2 regions of the Enterococcus sp. AAFC-DPL-6103 genome follow, and region 1 is predicted to be linked to the other one. Evidence: riboswitches for the same ligand, from Rfam matches in the RefSeq annotation. Region 1 holds a riboswitch; the other holds the start of a gene.
What was found. Region 1 has a riboswitch for thiamine pyrophosphate ahead of thiT (energy-coupled thiamine transporter ThiT). Riboswitches for the same ligand answer to the same signal wherever they lie in the genome.

Region 2: it holds a riboswitch for thiamine pyrophosphate, as region 1 does, so the genes downstream of both, AC4BC3_RS04970 (ABC transporter permease) here and thiT (energy-coupled thiamine transporter ThiT) in region 1, are expected to answer to the same signal.

What each region holds. Positions count from the first base shown of each region.
Region 1 is NZ_CM177102.1:1,262,072-1,269,759, forward strand. It holds gene AC4BC3_RS06130 (GntR family transcriptional regulator) at 1-440, shown strand, start outside; gene AC4BC3_RS06135 (PTS sugar transporter subunit IIC) at 608-1,927, shown strand; TPP riboswitch at 2,055-2,156, shown strand; gene thiT (energy-coupled thiamine transporter ThiT) at 2,212-2,772, shown strand; gene AC4BC3_RS06145 (AraC family transcriptional regulator) at 2,830-3,666, opposite strand; gene AC4BC3_RS06150 (ABC transporter ATP-binding protein) at 3,802-5,544, shown strand; gene AC4BC3_RS06155 (ABC transporter ATP-binding protein) at 5,544-7,325, shown strand.
Region 2 is NZ_CM177102.1:1,000,415-1,008,102, forward strand. It holds gene AC4BC3_RS04955 (ABC transporter permease/substrate-binding protein) at 359-1,900, shown strand; gene AC4BC3_RS04960 (ABC transporter ATP-binding protein) at 1,897-2,853, shown strand; gene AC4BC3_RS04965 (dihydrolipoyl dehydrogenase family protein) at 2,850-4,172, shown strand; TPP riboswitch at 4,240-4,344, shown strand; gene AC4BC3_RS04970 (ABC transporter permease) at 4,429-5,175, shown strand; gene AC4BC3_RS04975 (ABC transporter substrate-binding protein) at 5,189-6,184, shown strand; gene AC4BC3_RS04980 (ABC transporter ATP-binding protein) at 6,196-6,933, shown strand; gene AC4BC3_RS04985 (TatD family hydrolase) at 6,923-7,648, shown strand.

The sequences.
Region 1 (7,688 bases):
AAGAACATGTGGACTCTGAGATCCATACTTTTTCGATTGAACTTCCTTCAAATGAGGTGGCAGAAATGCTACAAATCAGCGAGAAAGATTACATTTACAATATTATCCGGAGTCGATTCATAGACCACCAACCTTATTCAATTGAACAAACATTTATGCCACTGGCTATTATACCTGGGCTGGAACCTAAGCATTTGAAAAAATCAGTTTATGCTTATATCACAGACGAATTAAATCTGGAAATAAAGTCCTCTCATTTGTGGATCAAGGGAGATGTGGCTAATGAGTTTGATGCAAAAATCCTAAATATCGATCCTGGTGAATTTATGATTGAAGTAGATAAAGTTGTCTCGTTGTCCTCAGGAGTACCGTTTGAATATTCTTTATCTAGACATATTTACAAGGACTTTGTTTTTGAAGCAATCTTTGTTGAAAAATAAAAATCGCATATTCAACTAAAATAAACAGCAAGTTAAGTCTATTTCTTGCTGTTTATTTTTTATTTTTGCAAAAGTATATATTTTTTAAAAAAGATATTTACTTTACTTAGAAGACGAGTTATTATCTAGAGGAAGGCAATCGCTTACAAACAAAGGGGGAGAGTTTTATGGGTAAAAGTAAAAAAGAGGTCATCCTTGAAAAATTTGGGATAATCGCAACAAGATTAGGAAATCAGATTCACTTACGAACACTGCGAGACGCATTTGCAACGTTCATGCCGTTTATGATGTTAGCTGGGTTTGTTACTTTGATTAACTATGTCATATTGGAGCCAACAGGTTTTTTAGGTCACTTTATTCGGCCCGAAACTTTATCAACGATTCAAGAAATCGGAATTTCAATTAGCAACGGTACACTGAGTATTACAACGTTATTAGTTGTAGCAGCAGTCTCTTATCATATGTGTGTTAGCCGCAATTATCAAAATTCAATCGCTGCAGTGCTAGTTGCTATTTCTACTTTCATTGTTCTCACACCAATGGTTATGATGTTTACTCCAGAAAATAGTCAAAAAGCAATAGAAGTGAATGGCGTGATTCCGATTGCTTACACCGGAGCTTCAGGCATGTTTGTCGGTATTTTTGTCGGCCTTGCAGCCACCGAATTATTTATCAAATTATCTAAAAATGAAAAACTTCAGATCAATTTATCTGGCAATATTCCGCCAGCTGTTCTGAAATCATTTAATGTCTTGATTCCGATTATGTTGACCATTACCATATTCGCAATTGGTTCATTTACTATCAATCAGTTATTCCATATGGATGTCAATACATTGATCACAACGATTATTACAAAACCTTTGAGCAAAATCACTACTGGGCTACCAGGATTCTTATTGTTAACATCCATTGCAAATTTATTTTTTGGTTTTGGCATTCATCAGGCTGTCATTTCTGGTTCATTACTCGATCCTTTTTTGATTCAAAATATGCAAGAAAACATGGCTGCCTACGCTAATAAAGAAGAGATTCCTCACATCATCAACATGGCTTTCAAAGATACGTTTGCTGTAATGGGCGGCTCTGGTAATACGATTGCCTTACTTATTGCGATTTTTATTTTTAGTCGTCGTAAAGACTACAAAGACTTTGCTAAATTATCTGTTACACCCGCTATTTTCAATATCAGCGAGCCGATTATTTTTGGGTTACCCATTGTGTTTAATATTAGCTTGATTATTCCATTCGTTTTAGCACCAATATTTTCACTAACTGTTGCTTATTTTGCAACAGCAGTTGGATTGATCAATCACGTCGTTGTCCAAATTCCTTGGACGACACCGCCAATCATTTCTGGGTTCTTAGCGACTGGTGGGGATTGGCGTGCTGCAGTTCTTCAAATTCTGATTATTGCTGCCAGTGTGTTCATCTACTTACCGTTTTTACGTATTGACGAAAAAGTTACGTCGAATATGACAAAATAACTTTCAAATAGCTTAAAAAAAGCGAACAGCCAATTGTTCGCTTTTTGTTTGCTTAAACAAAAAATTTCTTTTCACTTCTGACAAAAGAAAAAATATGTTATGCTAGATAAGTAAAAAATAATAGAATCTACTCACAAAGGGGAGCCTTTCGAGGCTGAGAATGAGTTTACTCTAAACCCTCCGTACCTGTTTCGGTCATACGAACGTAGGAATTGTGACGAGTGGAAGTGTAGCTAACACTTCTCCTTTGTGAATTGTGATGATTCTAAAGGAGGAGTTTTTTTATGCATTCAGAAACAAAAGTGTGGATTGAAGGGACGATTATTGCAGCATTAGCGATGGTGCTTTCACTGATTCCACTCGATATTGGAAGCAGTTTTACCTTATCAATTGGACAAATTCCAATAACTATTTATGCTTTACGTAGAGGCTTTAAAGCAGGATTAGGTGCTGGGTTGATTTGGGGATTATTACACTTTTTAATGGGGAAAGTTCAATTTTTGAGTGTCCCACAAGTTTTAATTGAGTATCCAATCGCATTTACCTTTGCTGGGTTTGCTGGAGTGTTTGCCTTGTCCTTACATCGCGCAATGGTGAATGGGGAAACATCCAAAATTTATGGGATCCTAATTGTCTCATCGGTGGTTGGAACCTTCACTCGCTTTTTCTGGCATTTTGTTGCTGGTGGTATTTTTTGGGGGGATTATGCACCGGAAGGGATGAATCCTTGGATATTTTCATTTGTTATGAATGGCGCGAGTGGTTTAGCCACTGCAATTGTCGTCGCAATTGTGGTCGTTATCTGTTATCGAGTAGCACCAAAGCTATTTGATCCACAAAAATAAAACAAAAAAACTCTTAAAAGACTTTTTGTTATCGAAGTCTTTTAAGAGTTTTTTTGTTTATGCCAGCGATTTCTTTGCTAGCTGCGAAGGAGAAAGACCATAATATTTTTTGAAGAGTTTACTAAAATGATACGCATCTTGATAACCTACAGCTTGAGAAATTTCTCTGATTGTTAATTGTTCGTTTGCTAGTAGTTCCTTAGCATGTTTCAGTCGAACTTGGATAAGATAATTGATAGGGCTCATACCCGTAGACTCTTTAAAAACTTTTGATAAATATGTGGGGCTAACATACAACGTGTCAGCTAATTGCTCTAAAGTAATTTCTTGCGTGTGATGATTTTCCAAATAATAAATCGCATGGTTGACTAAATATTGTTTTCGTTTGGCATTTTTTGAAAGTGCCAAAGTGACCGTATTATCTTGCGTTTTTTCTAGACTTCTTAAAATGAGTACTAACATCTCAATGATTAACGCTTTGACCATTAATTGAAATTCTGGTTGTTCTTCACCATATTCTTTGACGAGGCGCCACGCTTTGTCGAGAAACTCCCATTGATATTCTCCAAGATTAAGAATTGCATTTTTTGTTGGTAAGTGATTTCTCTTTAGTCCGTCTAATGAAATATTCGTTAACCCAATATGAAGTTGATGAGAATAGGTTCCTTGTTTTTGTTCTTCCCCGTGATGGGTTCCAGGATTAAAGAGCATAATTTGACCAGCATTTAATTGAAATTCTTGTCCTTCGATTGTATAGTTCGCTTGCCCCTCTAACACGATACTGATTTCTAGAAAATCATGGGTATGGCTGTCACTTTTGTTTCCTTGTTCGTTCCAAGGATCAAAAGCATAAATAATTTCTGGGTTAAATATTTGGGCATTTGTATAACTCATGAATGAAAACCCTTTCTTTTAGATTTGATAATATTGTACATCAAAACAAGTAAGAATAACCATTTTCTTTCGAATTTATTAAGGATAAGCTAATACTTGATTGAGAAAAGGCTTTCGTATAGGAGGGAAAATAAAATGAGCAATTATCAATGGATTTGGCAGTATGTAAAGAAATATGCAAATAAAGGATTTCTGGCAATTATTTTTTTAATAATCAATGCGCTTTTAATTGTAGTCAACCCATTAGTGGCTGGTGAGATTGTAGATAAAGTAATTGAAAAAGGGGAAGCAAATTTATTAATTCCGTTATTAGCATTGATGATTGGTATCACGATTTTTCGAACAATCATTCGTTATACTTATCAGATTTTATTTGAACGAATTGGTCAGAACAGTTTGTTCGAGCTACGGCAAGAAATGTATCAAAAATTACAAGAACTTGATTTTGATTTCTTCAATCACACTCGAGTTGGCGACATCATGGCTAGAATGACAGGGGATACAGATGCTATTCGTCATTTTGTTTCGTGGGTAGTCTATAACATCATTGAATGTATTTTATGGTTCAGTATTGCTGTCATCGTAATGGCAACAATTAATTGGCAATTGATGCTGGCACTGGTTGCAGTCACCCCAATCATTTTCTTACTTACTCAAAAGATGTCGAAGCAAGCGCGACCAATCTTTTTTGAGATTCGAGAAAGTTTTTCTCGTCTGAACTCAATGGTTGAAGAGAATATTGGTGGCAATCGTGTCGTCAAAGCATTTGCTAGGGAAGATTTTGAAATTCAAAAATTTGTGGAGCACAACGAAGATTACAAAGCACAGAACATGAAATCAGCTGAAGTTTCTATGAAATATCTCCCTTGGTTAGATGGATTAGCTGGAAGCTTGAATGTGATTACGCTGATTTTAGGCGGGTTATTTGTTATACAAGGAAAGATGACTTTAGGTGACTTGATTGCTTTTAATGGTTTTTTATGGATGCTGAATCAACCGATGAGAATGAGCGGCTGGTTGATTAACGATGTTCAACGTTTTTCGGCAGCTTGTATCAAAATTCGGCAAATGTTAGGAACTAAACCACAAATTCCTGTATTGACTCACAATGAAGTAAAAAAAATCAAAGGTCATGTTGAATTTAGAGATGTTTCATTTCACTTTTCTGATGATCCTACTACGTTAGTTTTGAAACACATCTCATTCAAGATTAGCCCAGGGCAAACAATTGGCATCTTAGGAGAAACTGGTTCAGGAAAAACAACGCTAGTTAATTTAGTTGGTCGTTTCTATGATCCAACTTCAGGTGAAGTTTTGATTGATGGAAAAAATGCAAAAGAATATCCTGTTCGTCAGTTACGTGAAAATATCTCGATGGTTATGCAAGATGTCTTTTTATTTTCCAATACGATTGAAGACAATATTGCTTTTGGCAATCCATTAGCAAATGAAACATACGTCCAACAAATGGCACAGATTGCTGATGCACATGAATTTATCTCACGGATGCCGGAAGGGTATGAAACGATTGTGGGTGAACGTGGTGTTGGACTTTCTGGTGGACAAAAACAGCGAATATCGTTAGCAAGAGCTTTAACAAAAGATCCCTCTATTCTTATTTTAGATGATACGACTTCAGCAGTTGATATGGAAACCGAATTTAAAATTCAACGAGAGTTAACACAGTTAACAACTGAAAAGACAACATTTATTATTGCTCATCGTATTTCTTCCGTTCGTGAAGCTGATTTGATTCTGATGATGGAAAAAGGACAAGTGATTGAGCAAGGAACGCACAAAGAATTGCTGCAACAAAAAGGACGTTACTACGAAGTTTACCAAAAACAATTAGGCATTCAAGAGAAGGAGGGGAACTAATGGCACGCAATAAATTTGATGTAGATGAAACCTTGGAACAAGAATTCAACTGGTCACATTACCGTCGCTTGGCCATTTATGTGAAACCCTATAAAAAAGCAATTTTTAAGGCTTTGTTCGTTATCATCCTTGCCAATACTGCAGGGATGTTGGGACCTTACTTTACCAAAATTGCTATTGATGATGTGATCCCAAAAGAAAATACGACACTACTGATTCAGATAAGTGTGATTTTCTTGCTCTCTCTGTTTATCATTGGATGGTGTATGCGTTATCGAATTTATGCAATTACCGAGATTGGGCAAGATATTTTGAAAGATATGCGTTATTCAATCTTTGAACATTTACAACATTTACCATTTTCCTATTTCGACAACCGACCTCACGGGAAAATTTTGATTCGTGTCGTTAATTACATCAACACGTTGAGTGACCTGCTAAGTAATGGGTTGATTAATCTGATTTCAGACATTTTTAATGTATTGATCACACTGATATTCATGCTTTTTATTGATGTTAAATTAACGTTGTATAGTTTGATTTTACTACCAATTTTATTTGTGATTGTTATGGTCATCAAGACAAAACAACGTAAAGCATATCAAGTGTTGAGTAATAAGCAATCCAATTTAAATGCTTACATTCATGAAAGTATTTCTGGTATCAAAATCACACAATCTTTTGCTCGTGAACAGGAAAATTATGAAATTTTCAATGAGGTCAGTGACGAATATCGTTCTTCATGGATGAAAGCTGTCAAAGTCCAGTTCATGCTGTGGCCGGGAGTTCAAAACATCGCCGTAATGACAACTTGTTTGATTTATTTTGTAGGTATTCGCCAAATAGGGGTTAATGTTACAACAGGAACATTGATTGCTTTTATCGGTTACATCAATAATTTTTGGAACCCAGTAATCAATATTGGAAACTTTTATAATTCACTGATTACGGCAACAGCTTACTTGGAACGAATTTTTGAAACGATGGATGAAGTACCTGATATCCAAGATGAACCAAATGCACAGATTTTGCCACCGATTAAAGGGGACGTTCACTTCGATCATGTCACATTCCGTTATGAAGAGGGCAAGAATATCTTAAATGATGTCAGCTTCCATATTAATGCCGGTGAGAGCATTGCGTTGGTTGGCCCAACAGGGGCGGGGAAAACAACGATTATTAATCTTTTGAGTCGTTTTTATGATGTGAATGAAGGCAGTGTCAAAGTGGATGGTTACGACGTTCGGTCAGTCACACTGGCTTCATTACGAACACAAATGGGCGTTATGTTACAAGACACATTTGTTTTTTCTGGGACAATTATTGATAATATTCGTTATGGAAAGTTAGATGCGACGAAAGAAGAAATAATCGCAGCTGCTAAAATCGTTCGAGCGCATGACTTTATCAAAGAGCTAAAAGATGGATACGATACTGTCGTCGAAGAAAGAGGTAGCACACTTTCTGCGGGACAACGACAACTAATTTCTTTTGCCAGAGCATTGTTGGCGGATCCAAAAATTTTGATTTTGGACGAAGCGACTTCAAGTATCGACACCAAAACAGAAGAATTACTACAAGAAGGCTTGCAACAATTATTGAAAGGACGCACTTCCTTTATTATCGCTCATCGACTATCGACGATTAAAAATAGTTCTCAAATTTTTTATGTTGCAGGTGGAAAAATAGCCGAAGCAGGGACGCATGACGACTTGATGAAAAAACAAGGTCTTTATCACCATTTATATCAATCACAATATGATTTACTTCAAACAAATTGATGATAAAAAAACAGCAAGGAAGCTACGAGCTATCTCGTATACACCTTGCTGTTTTTTTATAAAATGAACGATAGCCCTCTCTGTTAAGAGAAGGCTATCTAACTAATCAATATTTATTATTCTAAAGTTGATGGTGACTATTACTAACAATTAATTTTTCTCATTTAAACGATGTATTCCCTAACCTCTAATACATCCTTGTAACTCCAAGGTTACGCCAGTGCTGATTAAATTTCATCAAACAAATTAATAATTCGCGATAAAAATATTTTTCGTGTTAAAAATAATAATAGCAGGTTGGGACTTTAAAAGCAAGAAATCCAGCTCTCAATTAAAGAAAACTAAATAAATAGACAAACCAAA
Region 2 (7,688 bases), 260 kb from region 1:
ACGTCTTATTTTTTAACAGTTATGCGCAGAAAACAGCTTTTTTTTACAATTCTCACAAAAATTTCGTCTACTCACCTATAATTACAAGAGAACAAGCCAGTAAAGAAAATTATCTCCCCCACGAGATTTCCACTTTATTGGCTGTTTTTCTTCTTATTGATTTGTTGGGCTGAACTGCTAAGACAGAAGAGCTCCTAAAATTCCCCATTATTTTGTTGTTTTTAGATCAACCAAAAAGACCAGAAAATCATCATGATTTTTCTGGTCTTTTTGGTTTAACAAGGCAACATATTTGGGGAAAGTATTTGAGAGGTTTATACTTAAGAAATAACAAAATTAATTAAGAAAGAGGAGACTAATGAATCAGTTTATTCAAATTCTCGATGAACGAAAAGCAGAATTGCTAACTGCCACGTTCCAACACCTATCGATTTCTTTCTTTGCATTACTCCTTGCGGTTTTGATTGCAATTCCTTTAGCCATTTGGTCGGTGAGTCATAAAAAGTTAGCAGAAGTTTTATTACAAATCACTAGTGTATTACAGACGATTCCATCATTAGCTTTATTAGGATTATTGATTCCGTTTGTTGGAATTGGTACAGTGCCAGCATTGATTGCTTTGGTCGTATATGCATTACTACCTATTTTTCAAAATACGTATATTGGTTTAACTGAAATCGACCCATCAATTGAAGAAGCAGCTGTAGCTTTTGGCATGTCTCGAATGCGACGTTTAATCAAAGTTGAATTACCAATTGCGTTGCCAGTAATTATTTCGGGGATTCGTACAGCGTTGGTTTTGATTATTGGAACGGCTACCTTAGCAGCGTTGATTGGTGCAGGTGGTTTAGGAACGTTTATCTTGTTGGGAATCGATCGCAATACACCTGCGTTGACACTGATTGGTGCTATTAGTTCGGCATTACTAGCTATTATTTTTAGTAGTTTGATTCGTTTGTTACAACGTGTTCGACCGCTATACACCTTGATTGTTTTAGCCTTGACGATTGGCGTCCTTGGAGGCGTATCCGCTTACCAAACATTTTTTGTGAAAGAAGAGCCTGTAGTAATTGCGGGTAAACTTGGTTCAGAACCAGAAATTTTGATTGAGATGTATAAAGAACTGATTGAGGAAAAAAATCCAGATCTTGCTGTTGAAATCAAACCAAATTTTGGAAAGACGAGCTTTTTGTTTAGCGCCTTACAGAATGAGCAAATCGATATCTATCCAGAATTTACTGGAACGGTTTTAGAAAGCTTGGTCAAGGTTCCAGAAGCAATGAAAGAAACGAAGTTATCCGAAAAAGATACGTATCAACAAGCAAAAGAGTTGCTCCAGCAACAAGAAGCAATGACTTTCTTAGAACCAATGGCGTATCAAAATACTTATGCACTAGCAGTGAAAGAGTCCTTTGCTAAAGAGCATCAGTTAGAAACGATTTCTGATTTGATTAAAGTGAACAATCAACTCAAAGCAGGTTTCACTTTGGAATTTATTGATCGTAACGATGGTTATCGCGGAATCCAATCGGTTTATCATCTAGCATTTCCAAGTGTCCAAAGCATGGAACCAAGTCTTCGTTATCAAGCAATCAAGAATGGGGACGTCAATATAATTGATGCTTACTCGACAGATAGTGAGTTAAAAGAATATGGATTAGTGACTTTAAAAGACGATTTACAACTATTTCCCCCTTACCAAGGTGCACCTCTAATGAAGGAAAATTTTGCTAATAAACATCCAGAAATCGTGAATGCCTTGAATCAACTTGGTGGGAAAATCACTGAAGAAGAAATGATTGAGATGAATTACCAAGTAAATGTTGAAAAACGAGAACCAGCACAAGTCGCCCACGAGTTTTTAGTAACGATTGGGTTGAGCAAGGAGGCTGAAAAATGACAGAAATCATCGAGTTTCATCAAGTCCAAAAAAAATTTGCTGAAAAAGTTGTGATTGATCAACTAAACTTTGTTGTTCATCCAGGTGAGATTTTCGTATTAGTTGGCCCGTCTGGTAGTGGAAAAACAAGTACGCTGAAGATGATCAATGGATTGATCAAGCCAACGAGTGGGGAGATATATTTTAAAGGTGAAAAATTAACTAGTTACAATTTACAAAAATTGCGGTGGAAGATGGGATATGTTTTACAACAAATCGCTTTATTTCCAACTATGACTGTTAAACAAAATATTGAAGTGATACCAGAGATGCTAGGCTGGGACAAGTCAAGACGGGAACGACAAGTGGACCAGTTATTGGAAAAAGTAGGGCTTTCGCCAACGGATTATCGAGATCGCTTTCCACGGGAATTATCTGGTGGAGAGCAACAACGAATCGGTATTCTACGTGCAATTGCTGCCAATCCAGAAATCATTTTGATGGATGAACCGTTTAGTGCACTTGATCCTCTTTCACGTGCTTCCTTGCAAGAATTAGTTCTTTCATTACATCAAGAATTAGGGACGACTGTCGTTTTTGTTACACACAATATGGAAGAAGCAGTCAAACTAGGTAGTCGAATAGGTGTCATGAAAGACGGTCAGTTGATTCAATGTGATACACCGGAAAAACTATTGAAGCAACCAAATAACGCATTTGTTCAAAGCTTTTTTGAAGAAACCAATCAAAAAGAAATTTTGGTGGAAGAACTGATCGCTTTAGGTTTCTATGACAAAGAAATAACAGATAAAAATGTTCCTATGATTGAGATCACAGCTCCATTAACTCAGGCTTATCAAAAATTAGCCCAAGCACCAGTTGTTCAAGTCATCAATCAAGGAAAGCTTATTGGAGAATTGTCTGGTCAAGATGTCTTTGCATTTTTAAGTCGAAAGGAGTCGAACAAACGATGAAGGAGTATGACGCAATTGTGATTGGTTCAGGAGTGGCTGGATTAAGTGCCGCTTATGAGTTGAAAGCAAAGCAGCAACAAGTATTAGTAATTGAAGAAAACTTGTGGGGAGGGACATGTCCCAATCGAGGATGTGATCCCAAAAAAATCTTGATAGGTGGTGTGGAAGCACGTAATCGGGTCAAGCAATTGCTTGGTAAAGGGTTCTCTGAAGTACCACCATTGAATTGGCAAGAACTTCAGTCTTTTAAACGAACATTTACTGATCCAGTCTCTGCAAATCGCCAAAAAGAATTAAGCCAAGCAGGAATCGATCATCTGACTGGAACAGCAAGTTTTCTTGACGAAGAAACGATTGAAGTAATAGGAAAAACATTTCGCGGAAAACACTTTGTGCTGGCAACTGGGCAACGTCCAACGATCTTGCCGATAGAAGGAAAGGAATATTTACAAACGAGTACTGATTTTCTAGCGCTTTCCGATTTACCAAAACAACTGATTTTTATTGGTGGAGGTTATATTTCCTTTGAATTAGCGACAATTGCTCACGCGGCGGGGAGTGAAGTAACCATCGTGCATCACAATCAGCGACCTTTAAAAGAATTTGATGAAGAATTGGTTCAAGAGGCCATTATTCAAATGAAAAAAGCTGGAATCCAGTTTGCTTTTGATGTAGATACAAAAAAAATCACGCGTCAAAATGGAAAATTACAGTTGATTGCTGAGAAAGAAACGTTTGAAGCAGACGCTATTTTTTGCGCAACTGGTCGCCAACCAAATGTTGAATCTTTACATTTGGAGCGTGCCAATGTTGCTTTTACGAAAAAAGGGATCATGGTCAACGAATTTCTTCAAACAACAAATCCCAAAATTTTTGCTTGCGGAGACATTATTGAGAAACAGTTACCAAAATTAACGCCTGTGGCGACATTTGAAGGACAATATGTTGCTAGAAAAGTGACAAAAGAACTGCAAGAAGCCATTAAGTATCCTGTCATTCCCACTATCGTTTACGGTAGTCCAAAGATTGCAACTGTTGGAGTAACGAAAGTCGAAGATGACAGGCAAACAGTAACAGTTACCCAAGAAATGACGGATTGGTTTACTTATCATCGAGTAAATGAACCGTTAGCTAAAGCAAAGTTTTTTTTTAATAAAGAAAACTTTTTGATTGGTGCCAGCGTCCTAAGTGAACAAGCAGATGAACTGATTGATTTTCTAGCGATAGCTATCAATCAACAGTTGACGAAAGAAATCGTGGATCAATGGATCTTTGGTTATCCAACATTGGCTAGTGATTTACCCTATTTACTGAAATAGTGAAGGGATAAATTAAGAAGAAGTGCTTGTTGCCCGAATTTTGTTATGCTACACTGAAAAAAATGAATACTTGTTTCTGGGGATGTCGTAAACGGCATGAGAGTAAGTTGTGAACTTAGACCCATCGAACCTGTCAGTTAATACTGGTGAAGGGAGAAACATAGCAAACGCTTGTTTAAGTGAGACCTATGTTGTGTCCGCAAACAAGCGTTTTTTTGTTCCAGTGTTAAATTCGATTCATTTAGGAGGTGAACTATTGAAGAAACATTTATATCCAGCAATCAGTATTTGCGTTTTGCTACTGATTTGGCAAGTCAGTGTTCAACTCTTGCAGACACCAACTTTTATCTTGCCTAGTCCAATTGCCGTTTTCCAAGCATTGTTTGCTGATTGGCACACGCTGTTTTTTCATTCGCTCACGACTTTGAGTGAGGCCTTATTAGGCCTAGTGATTGCAGGAATCATTGCGTTTTTCACAGCATTGCTGATGGACTATTATGACTTATTAAAGACTGCAATTTATCCTATCTTGGTGGTGTCACAAACTTTGCCAATCATGGTATTGGGACCATTACTTACGTTGTGGTTTGGTTTTGGACTAATGCCGAAAGTGATTTTAGTTATCTTGATGAGTTACTTTCCGATAGTCGTTTCTTTTGCGGATTCATTGAGCAAAGCATCAAGGGAACAAATTATATTTTTACGAACAATGGGGGCAAGCACAGGACAGATCTATCGAATCTTCAAAATTCCTGAAGGTCTTGTGGGGTTCTTTTCTGGGCTAAAAGTTGCGGCAACTTATTGTGTCAGCGGTGCAATCGTTGGAGAATGGCTAAGCGCACAGTCAGGATTAGGTTACTATATGATTCGTGTAAAAAACAGTTATCAAATCGACAAGGTTTTCGCAGCAATCCTTTGTGTGGTCGTTCTTAGTTTGTTGTTGAATGGCTTAAGTGTGTTAGTAAAGAAAAGTTATTATTATTGGTTGTACACTAGAGAATAGGAAGAGGAAGAAAATGAAAAAATTGTTATGGTTAGTACCGGCTTTGTTACTATTTACCGCGTGTGGTTCAAATAAACAGGAAGCAAGTGATACGGATACCACAAAAAAATTAACGGATGTCACTCTTGTGTTAGACTATGTGCCAAATACGAATCATACAGGTATCTATGTTGCCAAAGAACAAGGTTACTATAAAGAAGCAGGTTTGAATGTGAATATCATTGAGCCAGGGGACGATTCGACAAGTATTGGTTTAGTGGGTGCAGACAAAGCACAATTCGGCGTTAGTTACCAAGAAGATGTCACTTACGCACATGCTGATGGTCAATCCATTCCGGTAAAAGCGCTTGCGACGATTATGAAACACAATACTTCTGGATTTGTCGCAACGAAAGACAGCGGGATAACGAAACCAAAGGATTTTGAGGGGAAAACTTATGCAGGTTGGCAAAGTCCTAGTGAAGAAGCGGTATTGAAAGCAGTTATGGAGCATGATAATGCAGATTTTTCTAAGTTAACAATTGTTGGGAGCACTGGAGAAGGACCAGAAGCTTTAGGAAAAGGTGTCGATTTACAGTGGTATTTTGAAGGCTGGGATATGATTAAGGCAAAAGAAGCGCAAATTGACTTGAATTATCTTCCGTTGAGAGAACTAGATGAACGTTTAGATTATTATACTCCTGTTATTATTACAAGTGATAAAATGATAGAACAAGAGCCCCAAATAGTTGGAAAATTTATGGATGCAACAAAAAAAGGTTATCAAGAAGCAATCAAACAGCCACAAGCAAGTGCAAAAATTTTGCATAAGTACGCATCAGACAACCAATTAAGTTTCTTGGAAGAGTCACAAGCATTTGTTTCAGAAAATTATACCGATGAACCAGAGAAATGGGGATTGATGCAAGAAAACGTGTGGGACAACTATACTGATTTTATGCAAGAGAGTGGGCTAATTAAAGAAAAAGTGGATTCAAAAGAATTATTCACAAATCAATTTATTCAATAGGAGGAAAAGACGTGGCAATTAAAATCAATCAGTTAACTGTAACGATTGATAACTTAGAGATTTTAAAAGAAATGAATCTTATTGTTGAAAAGAATTCGTTTGTATCGATCATTGCTCCAAGTGGTGCAGGCAAATCAACTTTATTGAAAGTTTTAACTGGTGTAATGACGCCAACGTCAGGAGATATTTTTGTTGATGGGGAACCAATTACAGGATTAAATACAGCGTTTAGTTATATGCCACAAGAAGATCTATTATTACCATGGGCTAGTGTTTTTCAAAATGTCACATTGTATCAAAAAATCAACCATCAAAAAATCAATCAAGAAAAAGTAATGGCAGAACTGCAATTATTTGGATTGAAAAAATATAGTAGTTTTTTACCAGAACAACTTTCCGGTGGTATGAAACAACGAGTTGCATTATTGCGAACTATGATGAATCCAGCTGACTACTTATTGTTAGATGAGCCGTTTGGTGCGTTGGATGCGATGACTCGAAGTCAGATGCAAGACTGGCTACTCCAGTTACCAAGACAAAAAACGAGGACTACTTTACTAGTGACCCACGATATCGAAGAAGCAATCTATTTATCCGATCGAATTTTAGTGCTGTCTGCTCGACCCGCGCAAATCATTGCAGATATCAAGTTACCAGAAGAAAAACGAACAAGGAGTTGGCTTGGCGAACAAGCAATGCTGAAACAAAACATCTATCAATTGTTAGCAGGTGAAACATATGTTGATTGATGGACATTGTCATTTGGCAGGAAGTGCAGAATTAGCACAACAGCAACAAAAACATCAGATATTGACGATTCTAAATTGTGACTCGCCGGAAGAATGGAAAGAAAATCGGCGATTGACTAAAGAGGGACGTCTTCAAATGTTAAGTTTTGGTGTTCATCCTTGGAAAGCAGATCGTTACCAGTTTGAAGAAGTCTTACCTTATTTGGAAAAAGCCAACATAATTGGTGAAATTGGATTAGATAGAGTGTGGACACAAGTGCCAATATCACGACAGCTGACTATTTTTAAACAGCAACTGACTTATGCAATGGAACACCAAAAACCAGTTGTTTTGCATACAAAAGGATGCGAAGCAGAAATTTTATCCTTGATCAAAAAATATCCCAATCGTTACTTGATTCATTGGTATTCAAGTATGGCACTTCAAGAAGCTTATATTGACCTTGGTTGCTATTTCACCATTGGGATCGATTTGATGCGGAATAAGGCAGTCACAGAATTGGCGAAAAAAGTACCGCTTGATCGTTTGTTGATCGAAACAGATGGGGTGGCGGCTATCGAATGGGCATTGGGAAAAAAAGTAAAGGTAGAAGATTACAAGTCGATAGTCACAAGTCATTTGCAATCTTTAGCTGAATTAAGAATGATCCAGTCGACGAGTTTAGCGAAGAGAATGACGCAGAATCTTCAAACATTTCTTAGCGGTGAAATTTAATGTCTAAGTGAGTCAGCAATATTAGTGGTCATGTTGGACA